One region of the Wenzhouxiangella sp. YN9 genome, then DNA from elsewhere that is predicted to be linked to it. Evidence: riboswitches for the same ligand, from Rfam matches in the RefSeq annotation. Region 1 holds a riboswitch; the other holds the start of a gene.
What was found. Region 1 has a riboswitch for thiamine pyrophosphate ahead of ACEWQ0_RS07875 (TonB-dependent receptor). Riboswitches for the same ligand answer to the same signal wherever they lie in the genome.

Region 1 (4,908 bases):
ACGCCCGGCGAGCTGGCTGTGGTGACCGGCGGGATTCTCGCCTCGCGTGGTCAGCTCGAAATGGATGTGTTGCTCGGTATCGTGCTGGTGGCGACGGTGATGGGTAATGCCACCGGCTTCTACGTTGGTTGTCGCTGGGGAAACGGGCTGCTCGGATGGGCGCCGCTGCAGCGCATTTGCGGTCCATCGATTCGCAAGTCACAGGAGTTCATGGCCCGCCGCGGAGCCTGGGCCATCGTGCTCGGCCGCGTATCCACTCCCACCCGCATCATCGTGCCTTTTCTGGCCGGTGCCTCGGGCATGCCCTATCGACATTTTGTACTGTTCGACATTCCCGCAAGCCTGGTCTGGGCCATGGTCTGGGCGATTCTGGGCCTCGTGCTCGGAGAGTCCTGGGGGCTGCTGAGAGAGATCGGCGGAACGGCCGCGCTGTTGGTTCTGATCCTGTTTCTGACCGCCGTGGTCATTCGCTGGGTTGCGGCTCGCATTGCGGCCCATCAGCGGCGAGTGAAAGCTGTATTCCGGCTGGCTCTGCGCGCGACCGGTACGCAGGGCATCGCGCGCGTGCTGGCTCCAGGGTTTCGCTGGTTGACCCGGCGCTTCGATCCGCGCGTGGCCCAGGGTCTGAGCTTGACCATCTGCTTTGTCGCCCTGCTGGCCGGAATCGGTGTTATCGGTCTGGTATTTGACCAGACCCGGGCAGTGAAGGGGCTGGCGTTGATCGACTTTCCCGTCCTCGACTGGATGAACAGCACTCGAACCGACCAGGCCGTGTCGATCGCCCGTAGCGGGCTGCATGCGCTTTACTGGCCCGGGGTTGTGGTCACCGCGCTGCCGCTGATGGCTTTCGTGTTGTGGCGCGTGGGCTGGCTTGCCGCAGTTCGCGTGGGCGTCGGCCTGGTAGGCGCAGCCGGCGGGGCTTATTTCCTTGATCGTTTTGTGCTTCAGGGTCATGTCCCCGGCGCGGAATTTCCTTCCGTGCCCGTTGCGACAGCGGCAGCGCTGCTCGTGCAGGCCACCGCGCTCACCGCGCGGACGCTGGATTGGGGCGGTGCGGTGGGCGCTGCCGCCGTCAGTACTTTCATGCTGTGTACGGTGGCGCTGGCCACGGTGGTGGCCGGCTGGGCTGCGCCTTCGGGCATTGTGCTGGGGCTGGCCCTGGGGCTGGCATGGGCCACCACCCTGGAGCTGCCCGGCACCGCGCTGCGGCCGCGCTCAGCACCTGCACCTGCTGAGCGCGAAGAGGCGGCCTGAAGCCTTCGCCATGCGCTATAATGGGCGCTTCCTCGGGGTGGCGTAATCGCCTGAGACACCCACGCGGGTGGACCCGTCGAACCTGATCCGGTTAATGCCGGCGTAGGGACAGGAACGTCAAGCGCCCTTCAAGGCCACTGCATGGCGCTGGCGGCAATCCCCCGTGCATTCCGGGTCTCCATTGTTGACTTGCATTCGGAGACTCACAAGTGAATATTCAAGCGTCCTTCTTCGGGCTGCTGCTGGCGCTATCGTCAGTCAGCTTCGCGCAGTCCGATGACGTCGAGGACTTTTCTGACGATGACATCGAAGATCGTATCGTGGTCACGGCCGATTTCTATCGCTCCGGTTTGTTCGACCTCGGCGGCAGCGTCAGCGTCATCGACGGTGAAACCGTCCGCGAGCGAGGAGCCTCGCACCTCGAGCACGTGCTCAACATCAGCCCCAACGTCAACTTTTCCACGGGTGCCTCGCGCGGCCGTTTTTTCCAGATTCGGGGGATCGGCTCCCGCAGCCAGTTCGTTGAACCGATGAATGCCTCGGTCGGGCTGCTGGTCGACGGCATCGACATGACCGGTCTGGGCGGTGGCGCGACGACCCTGGATGTGGCCCAGCTCGAGATTCTGCGTGGTCCGCAGGGCACCCTGTTTGGCGCCAATGCTCTGGCCGGCATGATCAATATCGTTACCGGCAGCCCCACTGAAGCATTCACCAGCCACCTGGAGGTCAGCGCCGGCAACTACGGCATGCGCGCGTTCGAGGGCATGGTTTCCGGGCCGCTCAGCGACACGCTGGGGTATCGACTGGCTTATTCCAATCAACAGAGTGACGGCTTTCAGGAAAACGCTTACCTGGGTCGCGATGATGTGCAGAACATTGATGAACAGACGCTGCGCAGCAAGCTGCGGTGGCAGCCCCATGATGATCTGCAAATCGACCTGACCGGCTTGTACCTGGATGTCGACAACGGCTACGACGCGTTCTCTCTGGACAATACGCGCATGACCTACTCCGACCGACCCGGGCACGATCGCCAGGAGACGCTGGCCGGTTCGGTTCGCATCCACTGGCATGCACATGATGCCTTCGACATCGAGGCGCTCATCAGCCGCACCGATGCCGACCTGGAATACGGCTACGATGACGACTGGACCTTCGTTGGCTTCTGCGAGGTCTTCGAGTGCCCGGGCGCGCCATTCACGGCATTCGACAACTATATTCGCCGCGATCGCAATACCACGCTGGATCTTCGGGCGGTATCCAGCAGCGGGCCGGATCAGCTCAACTGGGTGATTGGCGCTTATGTGCGCAATGCGGGCCAAAGCCTGCGGCGAGAGTACAGCTTTCTTGCCAGCGACTACCTGTTCGACTACGACACCGACAACCATGCCGTCTACGGACAGGTAGAGATACCGATGACGCGCCAGTTGCAGTTGGTGGCCGGTTTGCGCGGTGAGCGGCGCGAGGTCGAATACAGCGACAGCGACGGCGCCGCCTTTGAGCCCGGCGAGGACATGTGGGGCGGCAAGCTGGCGCTCGAATATCGCACCGACGGCGGCGGGCTGTGGTACGCGCTGGCATCTCGCGGATACAAGGCCGGCGGAATCAACAGCGATTCGCTCATTCCCGATGAGCGGCGCGCGTTCGACACCGAAACCCTGTTGAACTATGAGCTCGGCGTGAAGAAGCGGCTGCTCGACAATCGGGTCGATCTGCGAGCGGCGGTGTTCTATCAGGACCGCAGTGATGTTCAGGCCGAACAATCGCTGGTCGAGCCCATCGAGGGTGAATCCTGCCCCTGCCACTTCATCGAGTACAAGGCCAACGCCACCGCCGGGCGGAGCTACGGCCTGGAGGCCGAGCTCAACTGGCGCGTGAGCCATCGCCTGCTGGCGTTTGCCAGCCTCGGCCTGCTGGATACCCGCTTCGAAGAGTTCCTCAACTATTCGCATGTCGATGCCGACCCGGCCAGCGGAGAGCCGTACGACATGGACGGACGCGAGCTGCCGCATGCGCCGAACTACATGTTCAATCTGGGCGCCATCGTGCAGCTGTCCGATCGCTGGTACGTGCGGGTGGAGGCCGAGGGCAAGGATGCGTTCTACTTCTCGAGCCGTCACGAGACCCGATCCAACGCTTATGAGACCTTCAACGCCCGCATTGGCTATCGTCAGGGGCCCTGGGATTTTGCCCTGTGGGCGCGCAATATCGCCGATCAAGACATCAAGACCCGCGCTTTCGGCAGCTTCGGCAACGATCCGCGCGAGAACTATGTGGTCGAGCCCTACTTTCAGTTTGGCGAGCCCCGCGTGGTTGGAGCGACACTGCGTTATGTCTACTGACCGGCGCAGGCAGGTGCCGGCGGGCCCGGGCCGCAGGTGTCGGGCCCTTGATCGTGCCCCGGAGGCTGCGGCATGAAGCTGGAGCACTGGCTGGAACAGCTCGATGAGCGCTGGGCAGCGATGTCGGCCTGGGAGCTGGCCGCGGTGCTGCTGGCCATCACCTACCTGGTGTTGGCCGTACGCCAGAACCGCCTGTGCTGGATTGCCGCTTTCATCAGCACCGCGCTTTTCACCGCGCTGTTCTGGCGGGTGCAGCTGCTCATGCAGTCGGCACTCAATGTGTATTACATGGGCATGGCGGTCTATGGCTGGTGGTACTGGCGCCACGGCAACAGCGGCGGGCAGGCGCTGTCGGTGACGCGCTGGCCGCTGTGGCGACATGCCCTGGCGCTGCTGGTGGTGGTGCTGTCTACCCTGGTGTCGGGCTACTTGCTCTCGCGCCACAGCCAGGCGGCCTGGCCGTATCTCGATTCTCTGGTCACCTGGGGTGCGGTCGTGACAACTTTCATGGTGGCGCGCAAGGTGCTGGAAAACTGGGTCTACTGGATGGTGTTCAACAGCCTGGCGATCTTTCTGTTTCTCGACCGCGGCATGGCGCTGACCGCGCTGTTGAACGTCGCTTATCTGATCATCTCGGTGGTCGGCTGGACGAGCTGGCTGCGCGACTACCGGGCGCGAGCCGGCCTTGGCGGTGAAGCCGGGCCATGACCCCGCTGGGCCAGGATGAAGGCGAAGTGGCGGCCGTTGACGCGCTGATCGATTCCTGGCCGGACTGGGGCCTGGGGCTGCGCGGACGGCCGCAGCTGGTCGAGCGCATCCGGGCGGGAAGGACCAACCGCAACTATCGTTTGAGCGCGCCGGGCCGGTCCGATGAGCTGCTGCTGCGCATCAACCACCCCGGGGGCGCGCAGCTGGGCATCGATCGCCAGCGCGAACGCGAAATTCTGGAGTTGACGTCGGCCGCCGATATCAGCCGGCCGTACTGGTTCTGGGATCCGCGCCAGCGTTTCGTGATTTTCCCCTACCTGCCGGCGCGGACATGGAGCGACAAGGACCTGAGCAATCCGGAGCAGCTGGCCCGGCTGGGGCCGCTGCTCGAACGACTGCACGCCCTGGCCCCCCCCGACTGGCCGCGGCGCAGCTATCACGCTTATCTGCGTGATTACTGGCACCAGGTCGAGCAAGCCGGACTTGCCGATGCGCGGCTTGCCCGGGCCTGGCGGGCCTTCGAGCCGCGGTTGGAGGCCTTTGATCGGGCGCCATGGACGGCGTGCCTGGTGCATCATGATCTGATTCCCGCCAACATTCTGGA
Region 2 (4,908 bases), on a different contig from region 1:
GTTGAAGAAGTCGCGCTCCATTTTCACCGCGTAGTGAAAGGCATCGGTGGCGGCTTCGTATTCATGCTGTGACGCCGCGGCGAGCGCGTCCTCGGTGGCGGCAATCGCCGCGACAGTGCCGTCGGCGAAACTCTGGTCGGCATAGGTGTCCAGCCAGGCACCGTAGGGGTGATCAGGGCCGCGCTGCTGATACAGTCGCAGGCCCACATCCAGATAAACCCAGAAACAGGGCAGCACGGCGGCGGCCACTTCAGCGTAGCTGCCGGTGCCTGCCACCGCCAGAAGGTGGTTGGTGTAGGCACGGGTGGTATCGTCGATTTCGATGGCTGCATCCGTCGCCAGAAAGCCGTCGTGCAGCTCCATTTCGGCAACGATGGCATCGTTTGCCGCCTGTGCCCAGAAGGCTTGCGCCCGCCGGGTCGTGGCCAGCTGGCTGGCGCGGGCAAGCGCGCGCGAGTACTGCCGCAGGTAGGCCGCATCCTGGGCCAGATAGTAATCAAACACGGTCTTTGGGAGCGTGCCCTCACCCAGGCCCTGAATGAAATCCAGCCGGGCAATTTCAGCGTTCATTTCGGCGGCATCCGCCCACAGCTTGGCGGTATGGGGCCCGGCGGGCTCGAGCCCGGTCGGGTTTGTGGCGCCAGCGCTTTGCGTCATGTTCATATTCCTGCCTTTGCGTAAAGTGAGTGAAAATGATGAATCGGGCCGTGGCCGCTGCCGACTTCCAGCTCGTCGGCATGCGCCAGCGCGCCCTGCAGCCAGTGTTTGGTCTGCTCGAATGCCACGGCCCAGTCACCGCTTCGGGCCCGCAATGTCGCCAGCCCCGATGACAGTGAACAGCCGGTGCCGTGGGTGTTGCGGGTCTCGATTCGCGGCGTGGCCAACTCCACCGGGTCCGCCCCCGGCAGCAGCAGGGCATCGGGACAGGACTGGCCCGCCAGATGCCCGCCCTTGACGATCACGCCGGTGTGGTGTCGCGCCATCAAGCGCTGGCCCTGCGCCAGCGCGTCTTCCCGGCCGGCGGCCACGGGTTCGTCGACCAGCAGCGCAAGCTCGGACAGATTGGGCGTCACCATGTCGGCCTGGTTCAGCAGCTCGCGCACGGCGTCTTCGGCCCGCTGCTCCAGCAGGCGATCGCCACTGGTGGCCACCATGACCGGATCGAGGACGACCACCGGCGGCCTGACGGCCTGCAGCCAGCGCCGCACTTCCGTGATCGTGGCTGCATTGCCGAGCATGCCGATCTTGACCGCGTCGATGGTCACATCGTCGCTGACCGCCTCGAGCTGCGCGCGCAGAAAGTCGGTGGGCGGCGTATGGATGCGACGCACGCCGTGGGTGTTCTGGGCCACCAGCGCGGTGACCACGCACATGCCGTAGCCACCCAGCGCGGCTATGGATTTCAGGTCGGCCTGAACGCCGGCACCACCGGTGGGGTCGGTGCCGGCAATGCTCAAGATTCGTTTCACGTCGGACTACCTCCTTGGTCAGGACATATTCAGACGCGCTGCAATCGTGGCCTGATGCAGATTGTGCAAGGCGTCCACAAAAGCCGGCTTGAAGCTGCCCGGGCCGGCCGCATGCGCGGCCGCTTGTTCGGCGGCAATGGCATAGGCGGCGACGGCAGCCGCGACTGCCTTGAACGGCTGGCTGGAATCCAGGGCGACAAAGGCCGCAACGGTCGCGCCCAGGGCACAGCCGCCGCCGGTGATGCGGGTCAGCCACGGGTGACCGTTGCGCACGCGGAGATCGGTCACGCCGTCGGTTACCAGGTCGGTTTCGCCGGAGACAGCCACCACGGCCTGATGGCGCTGCGCCAGATCCTGCGCAGCTTGCCGGGCATCGTCGGCAGTGGCCAGGGTGTCGGTTCCGCGCCCGCCGCGGCCGCTGCCGGCCAGCGCCATGACTTCAGAGGGGTTGCCGCGAATGACGGCAGGTTGATGCCGCAACAGCTCACGCGCCAGGCGGGTTCTTACCGGCAGACTGCCAACCGCCACCGGGTCCAGCACCCAGGGAACGCCGGCGTCGGTGGCCGAGGCCACCGCCTCCAGCGCGGCGGCGCGCGGCTCGGCATAGGGCGTGCCGAGATTGATCAGCAGGGCAGCAGCCGTGCGGGCGAAAGCACCGGCCTCTTCGGGAATGTCCACCATCGCCGGGGCACAACCCAGAGCAAGCAGGGTATTGGCGAGATGATTCAAGACGACCGCATTGGCAATGCACTGCACCAGAGGCGAGGCATCACGCACGGCCGTCAGCCGAGCATCGATATCGGAGGGCGATAATGTCACTGGACTATCCCTTCGCTAGTGCGAACTAGAGCAGGTTCAATGGGTGTAATCTCAGCCGACGGTCAGGTCGGCACCCCAAGTCACATCAATTACTGCGAACAGCTTAACAGATCGGCTCGCGGTGGGTCACTCCGGATGGAAAAACCGCCGGCACGGCCGCAGCGTCACGCCGAGGCCTCCGCGGAAGCGCTCAAGGCACTGTCCAGAAAGCTCTTCAGACCTTCCTGCACAAGATCATAAGTCCTGTCGATATTGGCGGCCACCTCGCCCTGAAGCACATCGAGGCCGCTGAGGATCTCGCGGGCCTCGGCAAATCCACGCTCGATCCCCTGGCCGATCAGCTCGACAAAGTCCTTTGCGGCGGTTGCCGCATCCTTGTCCGGATGCTGTTTCTGATAGGCCTGAAAAAACCCCGTGCTCTGGGAGACGATACGCTTGGCGGTTGCCTCCGGCGAAACGTCCAGCCCGGAGTCGTAGGCCTGCTGAATGGCGTTCGGCCCCAGCTCCGGCGCGAGCACGTCGTTGAGGCTTTCCAGAGCCGTCCTGTAGGTCAGCGCGAGCGGATTGTCACCCGAGCTCAGACGCGCTGCCTGCGCTGAGCCGGCCACGCCCTTGCCAAACGGGGTGTTGACCCCGCCACGACCCGGCTGCCCCCCCTTGGGCTGCGCCCCGGTGGGCGATGCTTTGCTGAAGGCTGGTATTTTCATGGCGATGTCTCCGGCAGGGATTCCAGCCCGCTGTAGCGGCGGCAAGCGTGAAAACTTGAGCCGGGCCGGCAAGGCAGGCTGTCGCGCCTGCTGCCGAACCGGCGGCCGGGGTCATGCAGGCAGTGCCTGATACCCGACAGGTTATGATACAAGCATGCTCGCTTCCGAACATCTTGCGGCCCTGGCCCACCCCATCATCGCCCTGGTCATCGGCCTGTTCTTTCTGATCGCCGCGGCGACCAGAAAGGCCAACTACTTCTTGCCCGCCGCCGCGGCCTATATTGCTTTTGCGGTCGGAATCTTCCTGCAGATACTGCTCCTTCCCGGCAACGCGGAAACCAACGCCATGCTGACCGGCGTGGCCTATGCCATTGCTGCTCTGGGCTTTTACCAAGCGCTGGTCCGCGTGGGCGCAGGCACGCCTTCATGGTCGGTCGCAATCGGACTGACGCTGGCTTTTCTGGCCCTGAGGTATTTTCATACGGCGCAGAGCTTCAACAGCATTGGCCGCATCTACGGCATCCAGACTTACCTTACCGTCATCTTCCTGCTGGCATGCTGGCACGCCCGGGCGCTGTTGACTCGCGGCAGCGGCCCCGAACGCTTTCTGTTTCTGTGCGTATCCATTTTTGCCCTGAGCCTGCTGCCCCGAACCTTTCTGACGGTCGGCACCGATGCATCACGCTACGGTTTTGACAGGACGCCGTTCTGGGTGTCGACCCAAATCGCCTGGAATGTGTTCATCGTCGTCTTTGCGCTGGCACTGCTGCTCGTGCACGCCTCCCGACGCCTGCAGATGGCCGAGCACAGGGCCTCGATCGACCCGCTGACCCGGCTTGACAACCGCGCCAGCTTCAACGCCAAGGCGGAGTTCGCACGTGGCCGCTGCGCTTGCTACTCCCTGATCTCGATCGACATCGACCGCTTCAAGAGCATCAACGACCGCTGGGGCCACCTCGTCGGCGATCGGGTGCTGGAGCGCGTCGCGGCGCTGATTTCGGGCAGCACTCGCGAAGCCGACGAGGCCGCCCGCTACGGCGGCGAGGAGTTTCTCGTTTTTTTGCCCGACACCGGCATCGACAAGGCGCACAAGATTGCCGAAAGACTGCGCCAGAGCGTGGCGGCAGCAGCGATGCAGGACATTGCGCCCGACCTCCGCTGCACCGCCAGTTTGGGCGTTGCGGAGTTCGACTCCAGCGTGCCCCTCAAGTCAGCTCACCAGCGCGTGGATCAGCTACTGTATGCGGCCAAGGGAAAGGGGCGCAACCAGGTCTGCCACGACCCGCAGCCGCTCACCGAGGCGGATGTGCAGTGCGCCAGCGCAGCCATCGTGCCCATCAACAAACCGACACCTGATCACCAGCGCACGACCCCGGAACACGATTGTCCGCCCGGACGGCCGGCTGCGCGCTCAGATCGGTGAACCCGGCGGCAGCGGCACCGGCTCGAATGCCGGCGCCCACTCGCCGTCGTCACGATAGCGCGCTATCTGCTGCTGCAGGTAGCGATGCTGCGCACTGTCGTCATGCGCATCCAGCCAGGCTTCCAGATCCGACAGGTCGGCCGCCATCTGTGCGCGTACTTCCGGCGCCAGCCCCGGGTTGTTCATTGCATCGATCCAGCGGTAGACCACCACGTGCAGAATCCGGTGATGTATCTGCCGCTGGGCGTGCTGCTGCGGCTCGAGCTTGAAGGTGCTCGCCATCAGCTTTTCATACACCTCACGGGTACCGCCGGTGGCTGACATGCGCGCAAGGCGATTGAGCCGCTGCGGATGCAGCAGCAGCTTCAGGGTGTTGTTGGCGGCGGCCTCGGCTGCCGACACCGGATCGAAGGTCAAACCGGTACGCGACTTGAAACTTTCGCGCCCTTCACTGTCGCCATAGGCCTTGGGCGTAATCAGGTGCAGTACG

Region 2: it holds a riboswitch for thiamine pyrophosphate, as region 1 does, so the genes downstream of both, thiM (hydroxyethylthiazole kinase) here and ACEWQ0_RS07875 (TonB-dependent receptor) in region 1, are expected to answer to the same signal.

What each region holds. Positions count from the first base shown of each region.
Region 1 covers NZ_JBJNIP010000091.1:131,027-135,934, forward strand. Annotated here, with positions in the region: gene ACEWQ0_RS07870 (DedA family protein) at 1-1,254, shown strand, start outside; TPP riboswitch at 1,278-1,381, shown strand; gene ACEWQ0_RS07875 (TonB-dependent receptor) at 1,464-3,596, shown strand; gene pnuC (nicotinamide riboside transporter PnuC) at 3,669-4,304, shown strand; gene ACEWQ0_RS07885 (phosphotransferase) at 4,301-4,908, shown strand, end outside.
Region 2 covers NZ_JBJNIP010000086.1:70,355-75,262, forward strand. Annotated here, with positions in the region: gene ACEWQ0_RS05955 (TenA family protein) at 1-657, opposite strand, end outside; gene thiD (bifunctional hydroxymethylpyrimidine kinase/phosphomethylpyrimidine kinase) at 660-1,469, opposite strand; gene thiM (hydroxyethylthiazole kinase) at 1,488-2,288, opposite strand; TPP riboswitch at 2,278-2,376, opposite strand; gene ACEWQ0_RS05970 (DUF5610 domain-containing protein) at 2,453-2,995, opposite strand; gene ACEWQ0_RS05975 (GGDEF domain-containing protein) at 3,150-4,418, shown strand; gene ACEWQ0_RS05980 (zinc-dependent metalloprotease) at 4,407-4,908, opposite strand, start outside.